Regions from separate parts of the Nocardiopsis sp. YSL2 genome, predicted to be linked through region 1. Evidence: predicted binding sites of a transcription regulator. Region 1 holds the regulator's gene; each other region holds the start of a gene.
The links. The regulator LexA, encoded in region 1, represses DNA repair genes until DNA is damaged. The targets are predictions, from matches to a motif close to TCGAACANNTGTTCGA.

Region 1 (6,724 bases):
CTTGTCCACGTAGGTCTCCAGCGGGACCCCGTACTGCAGGGCGATGGAGATCGCGATGGAGAACGCGTCCATGACGCCGGCCAGGGTCGAGCCCTGCTTGCCCAGCTTCATGAACACCTCGCCCAGACCGTCGTCCGGGTAGGATCCGGCGGTGATGTAGCCCTCGGCCCCGCCCACGGAGAACGAGGTGGTCTCGCTCGGGCGCTTCTTGGGCAGGCGGCGGCGGACCGGCCGGGCGACCTCGACGGTCGCGGGCTCCTCGGCCTCCTTCGTGCCGCTCTCGGACTTGCTGATGGACAGCGGCTGGCCGACCTTGCAGTTGTCGCGGTAGACGGCGAGCGCCTTCAGGCCCAGCTTCCAGCCCTCGAAGTAGATGTGCTGGAAGTCCTCGACCGTGGCGTCCTCGGGCACGTTCACGGTCTTGGAGATCGCGCCGGACAGGAACGGCTGCACGGCCGCCATCATCCGCACGTGGCCCATGGGCTGGATGTAGCGGCGGCCCATCGCGCAGTCGAACACCTCGTAGTGCTCGGGACGCAGGCTCGGGGCGTCGACGACGTGGCCGTGCTCGGACACGAACTCCACGATCGCCTCGGACTGCTCGTCCTGGTAGCCCAGGTTGGTCAGCGCGCGCGGGATGGCCTGGTTGACGATCTGCATGGAGCCGCCGCCGACCAGCTTCTTGAACTTGACCAGCGAGAAGTCCGGCTCGATGCCGGTGGTGTCGCAGTCCATCATGAAGCCGATGGTGCCGGTGGGGGCGAGCAGGCTGGCCTGGGCGTTGCGCCAGCCGTTGCGCTCACCGACCTTCAGGCACTCCGCCCACTCGCGAGTGGCGGCCGCGTGGATCGGCTCCTCCAGGGTGCCGACCGTACGCAGGTCGTCGTTGGCCGCGGCGTGCTTGCGCATGACGCGCTTGTGCGCCTGCTCGTTGCGCTTGTAGCCGTCGTAGGGCCCCACCACGCCCGCGACCTCGGCGCTGCGCCGGTAGGCGGCACCGGTCATCAGCGAGGTGATCGCGGCGGCGACGGCGCGGCCGCCGTCGGAGTCGTAGGCGTGGCCGGTCGCCATGAGCAGGGCGCCCAGGTTCGCGTAGCCGATGCCCAGCTGGCGGTAGGCGCGGGTGGTGTCACCGATCTTCTCGGTCGGGAAGTCGGCGAAGGTGATGGAGACGTCCATCGCGGTGATGACCAGCTCGGTGAGCCGGGTGAAGCGCTCGACGTCGAAGGTGTCGTCCTCGCGCAGGAACTTCAGCAGGTTGATCGAGGCGAGGTTGCACGACGAGTCGTCCAGGCTCAGGTACTCCGAGCAGGGGTTGCTCGCGCTGATCCGGCCGGTCTCGGGGTTGGTGTGCCAGTCCTGGATGGTGCCGTCGTACTGGATGCCCGGGTCGGCGCACTCCCAGGCCGCCTTGGCCATGCGCTGGAACAGGTCCTTCGCGTCGACGGTGGCCACGACCTCGCCCGTGGTCCGGGAGGTCAGCCCGAACTCGGAGCCGCTCTCGACGGCGCGCATGAAGGCGTCGGAGACCCGGACCGAGTTGTTGGCGTTCTGGTACTGGACGCTGAACATGTCCGTGCCGCCCAGGTCCACGTCGAACCCGGCGTCGCGCAGCGCGCGGATCTTGTGCTCCTCGCGCGACTTGGTCTCGACGAACTCCTGGATGTCGGGGTGGTCGACGTCCAGGACGACCATCTTGGCCGCGCGGCGGGTGGCTCCACCGGACTTGATGGTTCCGGCGGAGGCGTCGGCGCCGCGCATGAAGGAGACCGGGCCGGAGGCGGTGCCGCCGGAGGAGAGCAGTTCCTTGCTGGAGCGGATGCGCGAGAGGTTCACGCCCGCGCCGGAACCGCCCTTGAAGATGATCCCCTCTTCCTTGTACCAGTCGAGGATCGACTCCATGGTGTCGTCGACGGAGAGAATGAAACAGGCGCTGACCTGCTGGGACGAGGACGTGCCGACGTTGAACCAGACCGGCGAGTTGAAGCTGAAGAGCTGGTTGGCGAGCGCGTACTTGAGCTCGTGGTCGAAGATCTCCGCGTCCTCGTCGGTGGCGAAGTAGCCCTGCTCGACGGCTGTGCGCGTGTACATGCCCACGACCCGGTCGATGAGCTGCTTGAGGCTCCACTCCCGTTCGGGGGTGCCCACCGCGCCGCGGAAGTACTTGCTGGTGACGATCTGGGTGGCGTTCATCGACCAGGTGGTGGGGAACTCCACGCCGCGCTGCTCGAAGTTGACCGTGCCGTCGCGCCAGTTGGTCATGACGACGTCGCGGCGCTCCCAGGTCAGGGAGTCGTAGGGGTGCACGCCGGGAGCGGTGAAGATGCGCTTCATCTTCAGGCCCTTGCGGCTCCCCTTGCCCTTGCGTCCCGTTGGTCCACTGGTGGTTTCCGTCATTGCGGCAGTTCCCCTGAAAGCTTCGTGAGCACGGTCGGTGCGGCCGTGCGCTGCGTTGTGGGTGACGAGTGGCCCGTGGATGGCCGGGGCCACCCGCGCGGCTGTGGTGCGTGGCCGTCGCGCGGACGGCGGAGCGTGCGGAGGGTCAGGGGGCGGCGGCCGTGTCGGACCGGGAGTCCGCCTCGCGGTCGGCGCGCAGGCTGGCGATCTCCGCCTCGAAGTCGGCGAGGCTCTCGAACCCGCGGTACACGCTGGCGAAGTGCAGGTAGGCGACCTCGTCCAGGTCCCGCATCGGTCCGAGGATGGCCAGGCCGATCTCGTGGGCCGGGACCTCGGCGACACCCCGTCCGCGGATCTCCTCCTCGACCTTCTGGCCGAGTTTGGCGAGGGCGTCCTCGGAGACGGGCCGACCCTGGCACGCCCTGCGTACCCCGGCGATGATCTTGGTGCGGCTGAAGGGCTCGGTGACCCCGGAGCGCTTGGCGACCATCAGAAGGACGGTCTCCTGGGTGGTGAAGCGGCGTTCGCACACCGGGCAGGAGCGGCGGCGGCGGATGGCCGCGCCGTCGTCGGTGGACCTGCTGTCGATCACCCTGGTGTCCGGATGGCGGCAGAACGGACAGTGCACCTGCTTCACCTGCTTCCCTCGCCGACAACCCGCACCTCTACTAAACCACAACTTCTGGACAACCGCCCCAAGAGCCGCACCAGATGTTGTGGTCGAACCTAAACCCCAGAGGACACACCCGCAACCCTGCCGGGCGCGTGTCCCGCGCACACGGCGGAGGCCGCCGCACGGGGCGCGGCGGAGGTCACACGGATGGCGGGGGCGGGGGTTGCGGACCGCCCCTGACGGGCGTTCGACACCTCCGCAAGGATAGCGGCGACGGCGGCCGCGACCCACGTGACACGGCGGCGCCGCGAAGCCGGAACGCCCGCGGACCAAGGGTTCGCGCCCGCTCACGCGGGTGTGGAGACGAGTCCCACACCCCGGACCGGACCGACCGGGAGAACCGGGTCGGCCCATTCCGCGGACGCGGTGCCGCGAACGCGTGTAGACACGTAAGTGGAGGACGGAATTGGGCCGCGAATAGCTCGCCGGAAGGAATGGTCCACAGACTCGAACGCTTGTTTGATATCACCGTACGCAACGACTAAAGTTGACCTTGATTTCACACCGGTTTCGCCATCACGTGGACCCCAGGTCGGCGCGATCGCCCCGCCGGTGGTGGACACACGCAAGCAGGCCCAGACCGAACCGAATGCCGAGGAGGCCCGGCCGTGCCGGAGGACAATCCCGGAACCGTAGATTCCACCACCGTTCTGGCACCCGTAGGGGAAACGAGCGGGCCCGCGTCCGAGACCCCCAAACTCACCGCACGCCAACAGAGCGTCCTGAACTGCATCCAGCGGTACGTGCGCGAACGGGGTTTCCCGCCCTCCATCAGGGAAATCGGCGACGCGGTCGGTCTGTCCAGCCCGTCCAGCGTGGCGCACCAGCTCAAGGTGCTCCAGCGCAAGGGCTACCTGTACCGCGACCAGAACCGCCCGCGGGCCGTCGAGCTGCGCAGTCCCGGGTCGGCCACCGGCCGGACCGTGACGCCGGAGGACCTGGACCCGTCCCGCGCCGCCGCGGTGCCCCTGGTCGGCCGGATCGCCGCCGGTGGCCCCATCCTGGCCGAGGAATCGGTCGAGGACGTGCTCGCCCTCCCCCGGCAGCTCGTGGGCGAGGGACAGCTCTTCATGCTCACCGTGGTGGGCGACTCCATGGTGGACGCCGCCATCACCGACGGCGATCTCGTCGTCGTGCGCCAGCAGCCCGACGCCAACAACGGCGACATCGTGGCGGCCCTGCTGGACGACGAGGCGACCGTCAAGGTCCTGCGACGCGAGGCCGACGGCCACGCGTGGCTGATGCCCCGCAACGACGCCTACGAGCCGATCTCCGGTGACAACGCCACCATCCTCGGCAAGGTCGTCTCCGTGATGCGCCGGGTCTGACCGGCACCCGGCCCGGCTCGCCCGGGCCGGGGCCGCCGGGCCGGTGTCGGCCGCTACCCTGAGCACGTGCCGACACCTTCCTCCTCCCCCGTGCGCGGGGCCCGTCTCGCCCTGGCCGCCGGCTGCGCGGCCCTCACCCTGGCCGTGGCCTCGGCGTGCACCGCCGGGGACGACTCCTCCGTGGAACCCCCGGGCAGCGACGGAGCCGAACGCGAGCTGACCTTCGAGGGCGGCGGTCGCGAGGTCTCGGCGACCCTGACACTGCCGTTGCGCACGTCCGGCCCCGTTCCCGGAGCGCTGATCATCTCCGGCAGCGGCCCCACCGACCGGGACGGCAACAGCCCGCTGCGCCCGGAGGCCGAGACCAACTGGAACCTGGCGCGGGTCCTGGCCGAGGCGGGCGTGGCCTCGGTGCGCTACGACAAACTCGGCAGCGGTGACTCCGCCGAGGAGGTCGATCCCGAGGCACCGGTCGACCCACAGGTCTTCGACGACGAGGTCGCGGCGGCCTACGCCGAGCTCGTCGCCCAGCCGGAGGTCGACCCCGAGCGCACGGTCGTCGTCGGACACAGCGAGGGCGCGCTGTACGCCCTGCGCGCCCACGACATCGTCGACGCCGAGCCCGCGCGGATCCTGGCGGCCCCTCCCGGCACCCGCTACCTCGACCTCATCGACCGCCAGATCACGGAACAGGCGCGCCAGGCCGAGGCCGCGGGACGGCTCCCGGAGGCCCAGGCCCGTGAGCTGCTCTCCGACGCCCGCTACGGCCGGGCCGAGGTGCGCGCGGGCCGCGAACTGAACGACGACATCGACTCCTTCGGGGTGTACACCCCGCAGAACCAGGACTTCCTCGCCTGGATCGACTCCTTCGACCCCGTGGACCTGGCCGCGGACCTGCCCGCCGACACACCCGTACTGGTGCTGTGGGGTGAGCAGGACGCCCAGGTCTCCGAAGAGGACGTCGACCGGCTGATGACGGGGCTGCCCGACGCCCGGCGCGTCGACCTGCCCGGCGCGGACCACATCCTGCGCGAGTTCCGGGACGAGCCGGGCGCCGCGGTGCTCGACTCCGACCGGCCGTTCTCCGCCGAGGTCGCGCCGGCCGTGGAGGAGTTCCTCGACACCGCCTGGTGACGGGGCCGCGGTACGTCAGTCGGGCAGGTCGGCGACGACGTCCTCGGCCAACCGCACGGCACCCGCCACCGCCTGTTCCTCATCGATCGACCGGGTGGCGCCGTAGTCGGCCGCGGCACTGTGGCACGTTTCCAGGTACAGGTTGGACACGCGCACACCCGCGCAGCCCGTGGCGAAGGTGCCGGGGTGGGCCCACGTGAACGCCTCGTCGCCGAGCCCTTCCAGGTGCTCGCGCTCGGAACCGGCCGACGAGCGCAGGTTGTCGGCGGCCGTGTCCACCCCGCCAGGGTCGGGTGCGACGACCGCGACCAGTGTGGCAGTGGCCGGGACAGCGCTGCCCTCCCCGCCGGGGGTGGCCCAGCGGCACTGCCACCCGCTGCCGAAGGTCTCCTGATCACCGCCGATCGGCTCCTGGACCTCCAGCGCGTGCGCGGGGACCAGGTCGTCGAGCGCGTCGGTCTCCCCGATCGAGCACTCGGGCGCGGCGTCGAAGTCGCCCTGCTCCAGGACGTCCCTGCTGGCCACGAACCAGATGGCGCCCGCCACGAGCAGGAGCACCACGAGCACGGCCGCGATCACGCCGACGACGGCGCAGCCCCGGCTCTGCGGCTGGGCCGACGGCACGGTCCCTGGAGGGTGACCCGAGCCGGCCCCCGGACCCGCGTACTCGCCGGGGCCCCAGCCTGCTCCGGGGCCCGGCCGCCACCCGGCGTCCGAGTCATGGCCGCGGACCGGGTACGCGCCGGAGGGCGGACCCGTCCCGGGGTCCGGGTGGTCACCGGAACCCCGGCCGACGCCGGGTTCCGGCCGCCACCCGGCGTCCGAGTCGTGGCCACGGGCCGGGTGTCCGTCGGGGGCCGTGTGCCGACCGGGAGGCGTGCCCGGGCCGGGGCCCGGGGCGTCGGCGGGGGATGCGGGCTCGGGGTGCGGGTTCGGATCCGGGCCGGGGCCGTCGGAACCGGGCACGGTCACAGGACCTCCCCGAGCCGGTCTGCGGCGTCGACGGCACGGTCGCGGGCCGCCTCGAACTCCTGGCCGACGCCGGCGTAGGAGACCCGTACCACCAGGTTGTCGGTGTAGAAGGCCAGTTCGGCGGTGCCCGGCGCCTGGCCGCGCCACACGCTCGCGGGCAGATCGTCGGCCAGCGGGACGTCCTCGCCTCGGACGGGGACCATGGCCTCGTAACCGGCCC
Region 2 (6,724 bases), 1.2 Mb from region 1:
ACTACCTCATGCGCGAGTGAACCGGGGGCGCACGACCGCTCCCGGCCACAACCGCCGTCATCCCTGGCGGGCGTCAGGGCTCTCGGCCATAATGCCCTGCATGAACTCCCCCGTGCCCCCGCGCGTCCCCGCGTTCGATGTGGTTCTGCGCGGGTTCGACCGCCGCCAGGTCGATGCCCTCGTCGACCGCGCCAACGTCACCCTGGCCACGCTGACCGGGGTCCCCGCCTTCACCGACGCCGCCGTTCTGGTCCCCGGGCTCCCCGCGCGCCGTCGGCCGGAGCCGATCAGCGCCGCCGAACTGCGGTCCCCCTCGCTGGACCTGACCCTGCGCGGGTACGAGAGAACCCAGGTCAGCGAGGTTCTCAGCGACCTCGCCGACCGGATCACCGAAGCCGAATCACGCGGTGACCGGGGATGACCCCCCGGGCAACCGCGCGAACTGCACAATGGGGACCATGCCTCTGACACCGGCGGACATCCGCAACAAGAAGTTCCATACGGTGCGTCTGCGCCCGGGTTACAACGAGGAGGACGTCGACGCCCTGCTCGACCGGATAGAGGCGACGCTCGTCGCCCTGGAGGGCGGCCCCCGCCAGGGTCCCCTCCTCACCGCCGACGACGTGCGCAACTCCAGATTCCGGACCACGAGGCTCAGCCCGGGGTATCGCGAGGACGAGGTGGACGACTTCCTCGACATCGTGGTCGCCGACCTGGTCGGGCGCGGGCTCGGACGGCCCGCGAGCCCCCCGCTGCCGGATCGGCCCGGCGCGCCCGGTCCGGGGCAGGGCGGGCCTGGTGGTCGGGGCGGACCGATGGGACCCGGGGGTCCTCCCGGAGCACCCCCACACGACCCGGCCGGTCCGCGGCGCCCCGGAACGCCGCCGCAGGGGCAGCAGTCGCACCAGCGTCCGCCGATGACTCCGCGTGACATCCGGGAACAGCAGTTCGCGACCACGCGCCTGACCACGGGCTACAACGAGCAGGAGGTCGACGACTTCCTGGACAGGGCCGAGTTCACACTCGACGTGCTGCTCCAGGGACGGCCGGAGCGGGCGACACTGTCCGCCGCCGAGGTGGAGCGCGTGCAGTTCGCCACGACCCGGGCCCGTCCCGGGTACGACCCCGCCCAGGTGGACCGGTTCCTGGACGTGCTCGCGGAGGAGTTGCGGCGCTACGAGGAGCGCTGAACGACACGCGTCCTGACACGCCGTCGCCTACCAACACCATCCCAAGGGAAGCGGAACGTAATATTCAGCTACAGAGTGTAGCTGAATCGCCATGGGCGCGACCCGCGACCTGAGGGGAGGCACGATGTCACACGCGATACCCCCGCGGGGCCACGCCACCTGTCCGACCCACGGTACGCACGCCTGCTCCGCGGCGTCGGGCAAGTGGACGCACGCGCACGGCGGGCCGGGACCGCGGACCGCGCGCCGCGACGCCGACCCGCCACGTGCCCTCGACGCCGACGAGGAGCTCCTCCCCGCGCCCGCGCACCCGTGGGAGGTGCCGCTGCTGGCCGTGTGCGCGGTGGTCAACCTGCTGGCGGCCGCCGCGCTCGCGTACACGGTGTGGTCGGTGTCGGGCTCGCTCTGGTGGGCCGTCGGCGTTCCGGCGTCGGTGCCCGTGGGGCTCTGGGCGGCCCGGGGGCTGCGCTACGCCCGCCAGCGCGCGGAGTCGGTGAAGATCTCGCCCACCCAGTTCCCGGAGGCCTACCGGATGGTGGCGTCCCTGTCCGCCGGCATGGGTCTGAGCCGGGTTCCGGAGGCGTACGTGCGGGCGGGAGGTGAGCACTGGACGGTGCGGACGGACGCCGGCGGACACAGGCTGCACCGGTACCTGGTGCTGCCGAACGACCTGTTCGAGGTCGGTGAGCGGCTGCGCGACCCGGACGCCGTCGCGTTCCTGATCGCCCACCAGCTCGGCCACGTCGCCGCCGGGCACACGGGGTTCTGGCGCCGGTTGGCGACCCTGGGCGCCCACCTCGTACCGGGTCTGGGCGCGGCCCTGTCCCGGACCATGGAGTACACGGCGGACAACCACGCCTTCACCCACTGCCCGCAGGGCGTGCACGCGGTCCGGCTGTACGCGGGGGGCAAGCACCTGTACTCGCGCGTCAACATGGGCGAGATGGCCGACCGCGCCCGCACCGACCGGGGACTGTCGCTGCTGGTGTACCACCTGCTCAGCCACCGCCCGAGCAACACCCGCCGGATGGCCGCGCTCCGCGACCGCGCCCGCCGCGGCCGGGTGTTCCTGTAGCCCCGCGCCCGGAGGCCCCACCCGGCCCCACCTCGGGAGGCCGCCGCGCGGCCCGGTGCCGCCCCGGGCGGGCACGCCACCGCGTCGGCCGGCCGTCTCGAAGTCTGCGCGGGAACACGCCGAGGCGGAACCCGTTCGCCCGCGTGGACCGGCTCTAGGGTGTGGGAACCCGGCCGGGCCGGCGAGGGACTTGACGGGGTCGAACACGTGTTCGATAAACTGTACGCGTGAGTCTCCTGAACGAACAGATCGACGTCCGCTCCACCCACGGTGGGAACCCCGCCCAGTTCACCTGGCGCGGCCACACGTTCCGGGTCCGCCGGGTCATCGGCGACTGGCCCGCCCGCGCCGAGTCGCCCGGCACCCCGGCGACCCAGGTCCACCTGCTCCGCGTCTCGGCGGAGTCGGAGGCGGGGCAGCCGAGCATCATCGACATCACCAGGGACGCCGCGTCGGACACCTGGACCATGCGGCGCCAGTGGCAGTGACCGGCCGCCCGTCGGCCCGTTCCGCACCCGTCCGGCCCGCGCGGCGCACCGCGCGGGCCGTTCCCGTGCGCGAGGGGTCCGAGGAGCGGTCGGGGCCCCGGCCCGACTCGGCCGGACCGGCGGGGAGGGCGGTCCGGGATCCGCGACCCGGCGGAGCGCCGGGCGCCGGTCACAGGGCGAAGTAGGGTTCGCTCCGGTTCTCGCGGGCGTAGCGGATGCGCTCCAGGATGCGCGGGGGCATCTCCGGCAGGTCGTCCGGAGCGAACCACCGCGCGTCGAGCGACTCGTCGCCGACCGGGCCCGGGCTGCCGCTGACGGCACGGCACCGGAAGGCCAGGTCGAGCATCTGCACCCGGTCGCCGTTGGGGTAGGTGAAGGGCTCCGCGGACACCACGCTGGTCAGGCGGTCCACCTCGGCCTTCACGCCTGTCTCCTCCCACACCTCGCGGACGACGGCCTGGGCGGGCTGCTCGCCCGGTTCCAGGATTCCGCCGGGCGTGCACCAGCGGCCGTCGTCGGTGCGCTGGTGGAGCAGGACGTGGCCGTCCTCGTTCAACAGCACGCCCGTCACCCCCACGAGCGGCAGCAGGTCGTGACCGACGTGGCGGCGGAGTTCGAGAACGAAGTCTGGGACCGGCATGCCTTGAAGGCTAGGTCATCCGGAGGCGGTGGGGCGGGAAGGACGCGGCCCGCGGGGGCGGAGCACGTCGAGGGGACCGGCGCGCGCCCTGGAGCACCGCTGGAGCGGACGGGGGGCCGGACCGCTCAGGCTCAGGCTCGGGCTCGGGCTCAGGCCCGGCGCCCCGCGCGTCGCTCGGCGTACTCCTCGGCCAGGACGGACATCAGGACCGTGTCGTGCCACTCGCCGTCCCAGCGCAGGTGACCGCGCCACACGCCCTCCCGGACGAAGCCGGACCTGGCGTACGACTTCTGGGCGTTGACGTTGAACGCGAACACTTGGAGCGCCACCCGGTGCAGCCCCGCCGCGCCGAACGCGTAGTCGAGGACGAGGTCGGTGGCCTCGGTACCGTACCCGCGCCCGGTCAGCGCCATGTCCCGGAGCGAGATCCGGTAGTCGGCCGCCGCGTTCTCGGGATCCAGGTCGATGAGCGCACACTCCCCCACCACGGTTCCGCCCTCGCGTTCGAGGATCGCCCAGTCGGCGCGGTCGTGGTGGTCCCGGCGCGTCGCGAACCACTCCCGCAGGCCCTCCGGGGTGAAGCGCTGGTGCGTGCCCGTGAGCCTGCGCACCACCGGATCCATCTCCACGTAGTCGTCGACGAGGGCCGCGCCGTTCTCCCCGTCGAGGGGGTCCAGGCGGACTCGGCCGCCGGTCAGCACGGGCTGTTCCCGGAACACGTCAAGGGGCACCATGGTCGGCGATCCAACCAGCCGCTCCTTCGCGCGGGCAACCCGTTTTCCGTACGCCCTGTACGATCCGGGCACAGCGCCCGGTGCGCCTCGGCGGGGAGGAAAGAGGGGGAACCGTGTCGACGGGTTCGGTGAGTTTACAGACGGTCCGTGAGACCAACCTGGGCGTGGTGCTCCGCACGGTGCGCTCCATGGCGCCCTGTTCACGCGCCGCGGTCGCCTCCGCCACGGGGCTGAACAAGACCACCGTCTCCAGTCTGGTCGCCGACCTGATGTCCCGGGGTCTGGTCCGCGAGACCGGGGTGACCGCCGAGCACCGCGTGGGGCGTCCCGGCGTGATGCTGGCCCTGGACGAGACCTCGATGGCGGCGATCGGCGTGGAGGTGAACGTCGACTACCTGTCGGTGGTCGCCGTCGACCTCCTCACCCACGACCTCCTCACCAGGCACGTGCCCTTCGACGCCCGCTCGGCCGGACCCGACGAGTGCGTCCGGCAGATCGCCGCGACGGTGCGGGAGACCATGGACGGCCCGGAACTGAGCGGGCGGACCGTCGTCGGGGTGAGCCTGGCGGTGCCGGGCCTCATCGACACCGCGACCGGGACGGTCAGACGCGCGCCCAACCTCGGCTGGACCGAGGTGCCCCTGCGGGACCTCGTCCGCGCCCTGCTGCCCGACCCCGACCTCTCCGTGCAGGTCGACAACGACGCCAACCTCGGCGCGCTGGCGGAGTACCTCACCGGCTCCTTCGCCCAGACCCCCGACCTGGTCTACCTGACGGGGGAGGTCGGCATCGGCGCGGGCCTGGTGACCGGCGGCGCACTCCTGCGCGGGGCGGGCGGCTTCGCCGGGGAGATCGGCCACGTGCCGCTGAGCGAGGAGGGCCCCGCGTGCGCGTGCGGGCGCAACGGCTGCCTGGAGGCCCTGGCCGGGATCGATCCGATCCTGCGCGAGGCCGTGCCCGACCGCGTCCCCGACCGCTGCCTCTCGGCCAGCGACATCACCGCGCTCGTGGCGGTCGCGGTGGAACGCGCCACGGCGGGCGACGCCACCGCGGTGGGCGCGTTCGAGCGGGCCGGAACCTGGTTGGGCCGGGGCGTGGCGATGCTGGCCAACGTGGTCAACCCCCGCGTGGTCGTCCTCGGCGGCTACTTCGTGCCGATGGGCCCGTGGCTGCTGCCGAACTGCCGGGCGACGGCGTCGGCGAACATCTTCGCGCCCGACGCGGGCGGCAGCCGGGTGGAGCTGTCGTCCCTGGGGCTCAGTGCGGCCGCCCGGGGCGGGGCCGCGGCGATGGTCCACGCGCTCGACGCCGGACTACTGCCGCTGCCCGCGCCCCGGGTCCGCACCGGATGATCACCGGGTGCCGGGCGCCCGGGTGCCGCCTCAGCCCCGGCCGAAGGCGAACGACTCCACCGCCGCGCCCCCGCCCTCGCCGGTGCCCTCGAAGACCAGGTAGAGGTCGCGCACGCCCTTCGCTCCCGTGACCTCGGCCTTGACCTCGGCGAAGGCGAACCGGTCGTCGCAGGCGGGCACGGCGAACGTCGCCGCCACCGGCCCCTCCTCCGGGTCGTCCAGGCGCAGCAGCACCACGCACTCCCGGTCGGCGTTGACCACGAGCCGTCCCTCCGTGGCGCCCTCCCCCAGGTCCACCCCGTGGAAGCCCGCCCACGCGGCACCGGCGGCGGCACGCACGGCGTCCCCGCGCTCGCGGGTGACCGGGCACAGGCGGACACCGCGGGCGTCGTCGTAGCCGGCGGCCTCCCAGGCGCGGCCGAAGGCGTCGCGCGGCGGGATCGCCTCGCCCTCCACCTCCAGCGGCGCCGTCGCGCGGATGTCCGCGGCCGACCGGCCGACGAGCACCTCGCGCGGCGCGTCCTCCACGACGAACCGGTCCCGGGTGGTGTCCCACAGCGCCAGCGCGTCGACGTCGAACCCGACCACCGCCGTGCGCGACCCGCCCGGCTCCACCGTCAGCCTCGCGAAGCCCCGCAGCGCCCGCAGGGGCACCCGCACGCGCGACTCCCGTTGGCGGGTGTACACCTGCACGACCTCCTCGGCCGTCCGGGTCCCGCTGTTGGCGACCTCGACCTCCACCGTCACCCGGCCCCCGTCCACCCGGACCACCGGCTCCCCGTACTCGACCGTGGTGTAGCCGAGTCCGTGCCCGAACGGGTAGAGCGGGTCCCCCTCGAAGTACAGGTACGTGCCGCGCGCGGTGATGACGTCGTAGTCCAACAGGTCCGGCAGGTCCGCCGTCGACCGGTACCAGGTCTGGGTGAGCCGGCCGGCGGGCTCGGCGTCGCCGAACAGCACGTCGGCCAGGGCGTGCCCGTACTCCTGCCCGCCGTGCGCGGACCACAGGACGGCCGGCACGTGCTCGTCGGCCCACGTGACGGCGAACGGGTAGCCGCTGCTCAGCACGAGGACCGTGGCCGGGTTGGCTTCGTACACGGCCCGCAGCACCCGTTCCTGGGCCTCGGGCAGGTCCAGGTCGGCGCGGTCCTCGGTCTCGCGGCCGTTCACCATCGGGTGGTCGCCCGCGACCACCACGGCGACGTCGGCGGTGGAGGCCACCCGCGCGGCCTCCTGGGCACCCGA
Region 3 (6,724 bases), 450 kb from region 1:
GCCTACGTCACCGCCAACCAGTTGCCCGCCGTGCTGTTCGAGATCGTCATCGGCGGCGCCTTGACCGCCGTGGTGGTGCCGGTGCTCGCCGCGGCCGCGCACCGGGGCGACCACGAGCAGGTGCGCTGGACGGTGTCGGCCCTGGTCACCTGGGTGCTGGTGCTGGCGGTGCCGCTGTCGGCCCTGATCGCCCTGGTGTCGGTGCCCGCGATGGCCCTCATGCTCGGCCAGGGGACCGGATGCGACCGCGCCGCGCTGCTCGCGCTCGCCGCGCGCATGCTGGTGGTGTTCGCTCCGCAGGTGGTCTTCTACGGGCTGGCCGCGGTGCTCTACGGGGTGTTGCAGTCCCACCGCCGCTACCTGGCTCCCGCGCTGGCGCCCCTGGTGTCCAGCCTCGTGGTGATCGGCGTCTACCTGGCGTTCGTGCCCCTGGGCGCCGACCACCGCCAGGACATCGGCGGCCTGTCGAGTGCCGCGGAGCTGACGCTGTCGGCGGGCACGACGCTCGGGGTGTCGGCGCTCTTCCTCACCGTGCTGGGACCCGCCGCCCGGCTGCGGGTCCGTCCGCGACCGCGCCTGGCGTTCCCGCCGGGGGTGGGGGAGCGGGTCCGGGCCCTGGCCGCGGCCTCCCTCCTGCCTCTGGTGGCCATGCAGGTGAGCCTGCTGCTGTCGGTGGCGTTGGCGAACTGGGGAGGGGGTTCCGGGGCGGCCGTGCTCTACACCTACGCCTGGGCGCTGTTCACCCTGCCCTACGGCGTGATCGCGGTGCCCATCGCCACGAGCGCCTTCACCGCGCTGTCGGTCGCGCACGCCGAACAGGACCATGTCCGGTTCGCCGCTCTGGTCTCGGGGTCGGCGCGGGCCTGCGTGGTGGTCACCGCGGGCCTGGGCACCGCTCTGGCCGCCGCGGCGGGTCCGGTGGCCGCGGTCTTCGCCCAGCAGGACGCCCTGCCCCTGGAGCGCGCCCTGCTGGCCTACGCGCCGGGGGTCGTGGGCTTCGGCCTGGTGGCCCTGTTGAGCCGTACCCTGTTCGCCTCCCACCGGGGCCGGTCGGCCGCCCTGGCACAGGTCGTCGGATGGCTGGTGGTGATGGTCTGCGCGGTGGTACTGGTGTGGGCGGGCCCGCCGGGCTGGGCCATCGCGGCCCTGGGCGGGGGGAGCACGATCGGTCTGAGCCTGGCCGCCGTCCTGCTGTGCGTGGCGGTGGTCCGCGCGCACGGGCGCGCCGCCCTGGGCGGGCTGGCGCGGTCGCTGGGGGCGGCGGCGGCCGGCGGTGTCGTGGGATGGTGCGCGGGGCGTGCTCTGGTGCCGGTCATGCCGGTGGACGGTGTGGGGCCGACGCTGGGGGCCGCGGTGGCGGCGGCGACGGTGGCGCTGGTCGGTTACGCGGTGGTGGCCGCCGTGGTGGACCGGGCGGCGGCGGGCGCCGTCGCCGGCCGGGTCAGGAGCGCACTCGAGAGTCGAAGGGGGAAGCGGTGAACGGCAGGATCGCGCTGGTCGTGGGGACCAGTACTGGAGGTGTCGGCCGCCATGTCCGCTCGCTGGGCGCGGGTCTGGTCCGCAGGGGGATGCGGGTGGCCGTGCTCGGTCCGGCTTCGGCGGAGCGGGAGTTCGGGTTCACCCGGGAGGGGATGCGGTTCTCTCCGGTGCCGATCGGGCCGTCTCCGTCGTGGTCGGACCCCGGGGCGGTCATGCGGCTGCGTGCCCTGGTCCGCGGCGCGGACCTGGTGCACGCGCACGGTCTGCGGGCGGGCGCTCTGTGCGCCCTGGCAGGGTTGGCTCCGCTCGTGGTGACCGCGCACAACGCCCCGCCCGCGGTGCGCGGGCCGCTCGCGGCGGCCTACCCGGCGCTGGAGCGCCTGGTGGCTCTGCGCGCCGAGGTGGTCCTGGGGGTGTCGGGGGACCTGGTGCGCCGTCTGCGAGCCGCCGGGGCCCGCGACGCGCGGATGGCCGTGGTCGCGGCGCCGTCCACGGGCACGCCGTTCAACGGGCGCGAGGCCACCAGGGCCGACCTGGGTGTGCTGCCGGAGCGGCCGCTGGTGCTGACCATCGCCCGTCTGGCGCCGCAGAAGGGCCTGGGCACCCTGTTGGAGGCCGTGCCCCTGATCGCCGACCGGCGGCCCGAGCCGGTGGTCGCGATCGCGGGGGACGGGCCGTTGTGGGGCGAACTGCACGATGCGGCGGCCGAGCTGCGCGGCGACGTGCGCATGCTCGGGCACCGTTCGGACGTGGCCGACCTGCTGGCGGCGGCCGACGTGTTCTGTCTGACGAGCCAGTGGGAGGGGCCCTCGCTGGTGATCATGGAGGCTCTGCGGGCGGGTCTGCCCGTGGTCTCCACCCGGGTGGGGGGTATTCCGGACCTGTACACCGGGACGGTGCTGATGGTGCCGCCGGGCGATTCGCGCGCCTTCGCCGCGGCGGTGGGACGTGTGCTGGACGAGCCGGGGCTGGCCGAGGACCTGCGCTCGCGTTCGCGCAGGGCGGCGGCGGCCCTGCCCACCGAGGACGACGCCGTGGAGGCGGCGGCCGCAGTGTACAAGGCGGTGACGCAGGGGTGAGTGGCGCCGCCGGCGCCGGCCCGGTGCCTACGGAGTGTGTCCTGGCGGTAGCGGGTCTGTAACGCCCGGGTGCGGTGAACGCCACCGTGGCGGTGACTTCCCTGGAGAGGATTCTGCTGGCATGCTTGGTGGGGTTCCGGTATGGGCCGATCGGCGGAAGGTACCGGTATCCTTGCATGTCACGTGAGGGGAGTATCCCTGTCGCGACGGTGCCGTCATCACGGAGGACAACGACGTACTCCCGGTTCCGTCGGTCCGAGCCCGGTCGGCTCGGGCGGGAGAGACCTCCGGTACTCGATCGTGCGCGCACTACGTCCGCGCGCGCCTACCGGAGGAGAATCCACCCGTGAACGTTCCCTTGTGGGTCTGGGCTGCCACGATCGGTGCCATGGTCGTGATCCTGGTCATCGACCTGGCCATCGTCGACCACCCCTGGAGCAAGAAGAGCGGCCCCAAGGAGTTCGGGGTCCGCCAGGCGGCCTGGTGGGCGGCCTTCTACATCGGCATCGCCATCGTCTTCGGCTTCGGGGTGATGTACTTCGGCGGTTCGGCCGCAGGAGCCGAGTACTTCGCCGGGTTCATTACCGAGAAGAGCCTGAGCATCGACAACCTCTTCGTGTTCTACCTGCTCATGGGCGCCTTCGCGGTGCCCAAGAAGTACCAGCACGAGGTCCTGCTCATCGGTATCGTCATCGCGCTGGTCATGCGCGGTGTCTTCATCGTCCTGGGCGCGCAGGTCATCAACGCCTGGAGCGAGGTCTTCTACCTCTTCGGCGCCTTCCTGATCTACACCGGGTACAAGATCGTCCGCGACCACGTCAAGGGCGATGAGCACCAGACCGACTACACCCAGAACCCGGCGGTGAAGCTGGTCGGCCGGTTCTTCCCGGTGACGGAGGACTACCACGGCGCGCACATGTTCGTGCGCCTGGACCAGCGCCTGCACGTCACTCCGATGCTCATGGTCATCGTCGCCATCGGTGTCATCGACCTGGTCTTCGCCGTCGACTCCATTCCGGCGATCTTCGGTCTGACCCAGGACGCCTACATCGTGTTCACGGCGAACGCCTTCGCGCTGCTGGGCCTGCGCCAGCTGTACTTCCTGCTGGCGGGCCTGATGGACCGCCTGGCCTACATCAGCTGGGGCCTGTCGGCGATCATGCTGTTCATCGGTGTGAAGATGATCCTGCACGCCCTGCACGAGAACGGTGTCCACGTGATCGACATCGGGATCGGCGCCTCGCTGACGGTCATCATCGGTGTCATGACGGTCACCATCGTCGGCAGCCTGGTCAAGTCCTGGGTGGACGATCGGCGCCGTGCCGCGGTGGAGGCCGCGCGGGAAAGGGACACCACGGCCGACCGCTCCTGATACCGGACGGCTCCCGGTGCGGGGCCTCGAAGTCGTCTCCCGAAAACAGCCCGAATCGAACACGTGTTCGTCTATAGTGGTGGTGTTCCGGCGCTCAGCCGTCGGGGCACCACCACTTTCCCGTGTTGGAAGAAACCGACGTCGGTGGTCGTTAGTCTTGTCGGACGGGGTGGCGGACGGCTGTGACCGCGCCCCTCAACGGCCCGGATCCGCGGCCCTGCGCGGCCGCCGGAGGCCTTCGACCGCCACACCGCGAAGACACACGGGTCCAGCCGACGTCGCGTGACGCGGCCCGTCTCCTGTGCGCCCAAGCCGAAGGATGTCCTACTCGATGGTCGAACAACTGGTAGTCCGGGGAGCCCGCGAGCACAACCTCAAGGACGTCTCGCTGGACCTCCCGCGCGACTCCATGATCGTGTTCACCGGCCTGTCCGGCTCGGGCAAGTCGTCGCTCGCCTTCGACACGATCTTCGCCGAGGGCCAGCGGCGCTACGTGGAGTCCCTGTCCGCCTACGCCCGGCAGTTCCTCGGGCAGATGGACAAGCCGGACGTGGACTTCATCGAGGGCCTCTCGCCCGCGGTCTCCATCGACCAGAAGTCCACCAGCCGCAACCCCCGTTCGACGGTCGGCACGATCACCGAGGTCTACGACTACCTGCGCCTGCTGTGGTCGCGCGTGGGTGTACCGCACTGTCCCGAGTGCCGACGCGAGATCGCCCGGCAGACGCCGCAGCAGATCGTCGACCGCGTCCTGGAGATGACCGAGGGCACGCGCTTCCAGGTCCTGGCGCCGGTCGTGCGCGGGCGCAAGGGCGAGTACCTGGAGCTGTTCAAGGACCTGCAGTCCAAGGGCTACACCCGTGCCGTGGTCGACGGCGCCGCCGTGCGCCTGGACGAGGCGCCCAAGCTGGGCCGCTACGACAAGCACGACATCGCCGTGGTCGTGGACCGCCTCTCGGTCAAGGACACCGCGCGCGGACGCCTGACCGACTCGATCGAGACCGCGCTGAAGCTGGCGGGCGGCACCATCGTGCTCGACTTCGTCGATGTGGAGGCCGACGACCCCGAGCGCGAGAAGGTCTTCTCCGAGCACCTGTACTGCCCCTACGACGACCTGTCCTTCGAACAGCTCGAACCGCGCTCGTTCTCCTTCAACGCCCCCTACGGCGCCTGCCCCGACTGCTCCGGGCTGGGCACGCGGATGGAGGTCGACTCCGAGCTGCTGGTCCCCGACCCCGAGCGGACGCTGTCCGAGGGCGCTCTGGCCCCCTGGTCGGGGGGCTCCACCAGCGGCTACTGGGACCGCATCCTGCAGGCGCTGGGCGAGGCCCTGGGCTTCGACCTGGACACGCCCTGGGAGCGGCTGTCCCGGCGCGCCCGCAAGGCGATCCTGGAGGGCCACGACACCCAGGTGCACGTGTCCTACCGGAACCGGTACGGGCGCAACCGCTCCTACTACACCGAGTTCGAGGGCGTCATCCCCTGGGTGAAGCGGCGCCACTCCGAGACCGAGAGCGACTACGGGCGCGAGCGGCTCGAGGGCTACATGCGCACGGTGCCCTGCCCCACCTGTGAGGGGACGCGGCTCAAGCCGGTCGTGCTGGCGGTGACGGTGGGCGGGAAGTCCATCGCCGAGGTCGCGCAGATGTCGCTGAGCGACAGCGCGGAGTTCCTGGCCGGGATCAAGCTGTCCGAGCGCGACATGGTCATCGCCGCCCAGGTGCTCAAGGAGATCAACGCGCGGCTGGGCTTCCTGCTCGACGTGGGCCTGGACTACCTCAGCCTGGCGCGCTCCTCCGGTTCGCTCTCCGGCGGCGAGGCCCAGCGCATCCGGCTCGCCACCCAGATCGGCTCCGGCCTGGTGGGTGTGCTCTACGTCCTGGACGAGCCCTCCATCGGCCTGCACCAGCGCGACAACGCCCGGCTGCTGGAGACCCTCCAGCGGCTGCGCGACATCGGCAACACGCTCATCGTCGTCGAGCACGACGAGGACACCATCCGCGCCGCCGACTGGGTGGTCGACATCGGCCCCGGCGCCGGCGAGCACGGCGGGCACGTCGTGGTGTCGGGCATCGTCGACGAGCTGCTGACCTCCGACACCTCGCTGACCGGCGAGTACCTGTCCGGGCGGCGCGCCATCGCGGTGCCCGACACCCGGCGCCCGCTCACCCGGGGGCACGAACTCGTGGTCCGCGGGGCGCGGGAGAACAACCTGGACGGCATCGACGCCGCCTTCCCGCTCGGCGTGTTCACCGCCGTCACCGGGGTGTCCGGGTCGGGCAAGTCCACCCTGGTCAACGAGATCCTGTACAAGGCGCTGGCCAAGGAGCTCAACGGCGCCAGGGAGGTGCCCGGACGGCACCTGCGGGTGAACGGCACCGGCAAGGTGGACAAGGTGGTGCACGTCGACCAGAGCCCGATCGGCCGTACGCCGCGGTCCAACCCGGCCACCTACTCCGGTGTGTTCGACCACATCCGCAAGCTCTTCGCCCAGACCACCGACGCCAAGACGCGCGGGTACCTGCCGGGGCGGTTCTCGTTCAACGTCAAGGGCGGCCGGTGCGAGGCGTGCTCGGGCGACGGCACGCTCAAGATCGAGATGCAGTTCCTGCCGGACGTGTACGTGCCCTGCGAGGTGTGCCACGGAGCCCGCTACAACCGCGAGACGCTACAGGTGCGCTACAAGGGCAAGAACATCTCCGAGGTGCTGGAGATGCCGATCTCGGAGGCCCTGGAGTTCTTCGAGCCGATCAACGCCATCCGCCGCCACCTGCAGACGCTCACCGATGTCGGT

Region 2: a site for LexA is predicted at 2,465-2,480, ahead of M1P99_RS09245 (DUF6504 family protein). Genes of this name have one in related genera too.
Region 3: a site for LexA is predicted at 3,986-4,001, ahead of uvrA (excinuclease ABC subunit UvrA). Genes of this name have one in related genera too.

The regions. Positions count from the first base shown of each region.
Region 1 covers NZ_JAMOAO010000001.1:902,312-909,035, forward strand. Annotated here, with positions in the region: gene M1P99_RS03875 (vitamin B12-dependent ribonucleotide reductase) at 1-2,397, opposite strand, end outside; gene nrdR (transcriptional regulator NrdR) at 2,543-3,025, opposite strand; gene lexA (transcriptional repressor LexA) at 3,721-4,398, shown strand; gene M1P99_RS03890 (S9 family peptidase) at 4,465-5,532, shown strand; gene M1P99_RS03895 (hypothetical protein) at 5,548-6,156, opposite strand; gene M1P99_RS03900 (hypothetical protein) at 6,501-6,724, opposite strand, start outside.
Region 2 covers NZ_JAMOAO010000001.1:2,132,981-2,139,704, forward strand. Annotated here, with positions in the region: gene M1P99_RS09225 (N-acetylmuramoyl-L-alanine amidase) at 1-20, shown strand, start outside; gene M1P99_RS09230 (hypothetical protein) at 101-421, shown strand; gene M1P99_RS09235 (DivIVA domain-containing protein) at 450-1,190, shown strand; gene M1P99_RS09240 (M48 family metallopeptidase) at 1,315-2,265, shown strand; gene M1P99_RS09245 (DUF6504 family protein) at 2,493-2,753, shown strand; gene M1P99_RS09250 (NUDIX domain-containing protein) at 2,923-3,393, opposite strand; gene M1P99_RS09255 (GNAT family N-acetyltransferase) at 3,543-4,127, opposite strand; gene M1P99_RS09260 (ROK family transcriptional regulator) at 4,256-5,479, shown strand; gene M1P99_RS09265 (glycoside hydrolase family 3 protein) at 5,510-6,724, opposite strand, start outside.
Region 3 covers NZ_JAMOAO010000001.1:450,765-457,488, reverse strand. Annotated here, with positions in the region: gene murJ (murein biosynthesis integral membrane protein MurJ) at 1-1,479, shown strand, start outside; gene M1P99_RS01980 (glycosyltransferase family 4 protein) at 1,476-2,558, shown strand; gene M1P99_RS01975 (TerC family protein) at 2,905-3,930, shown strand; gene uvrA (excinuclease ABC subunit UvrA) at 4,262-6,724, shown strand, end outside.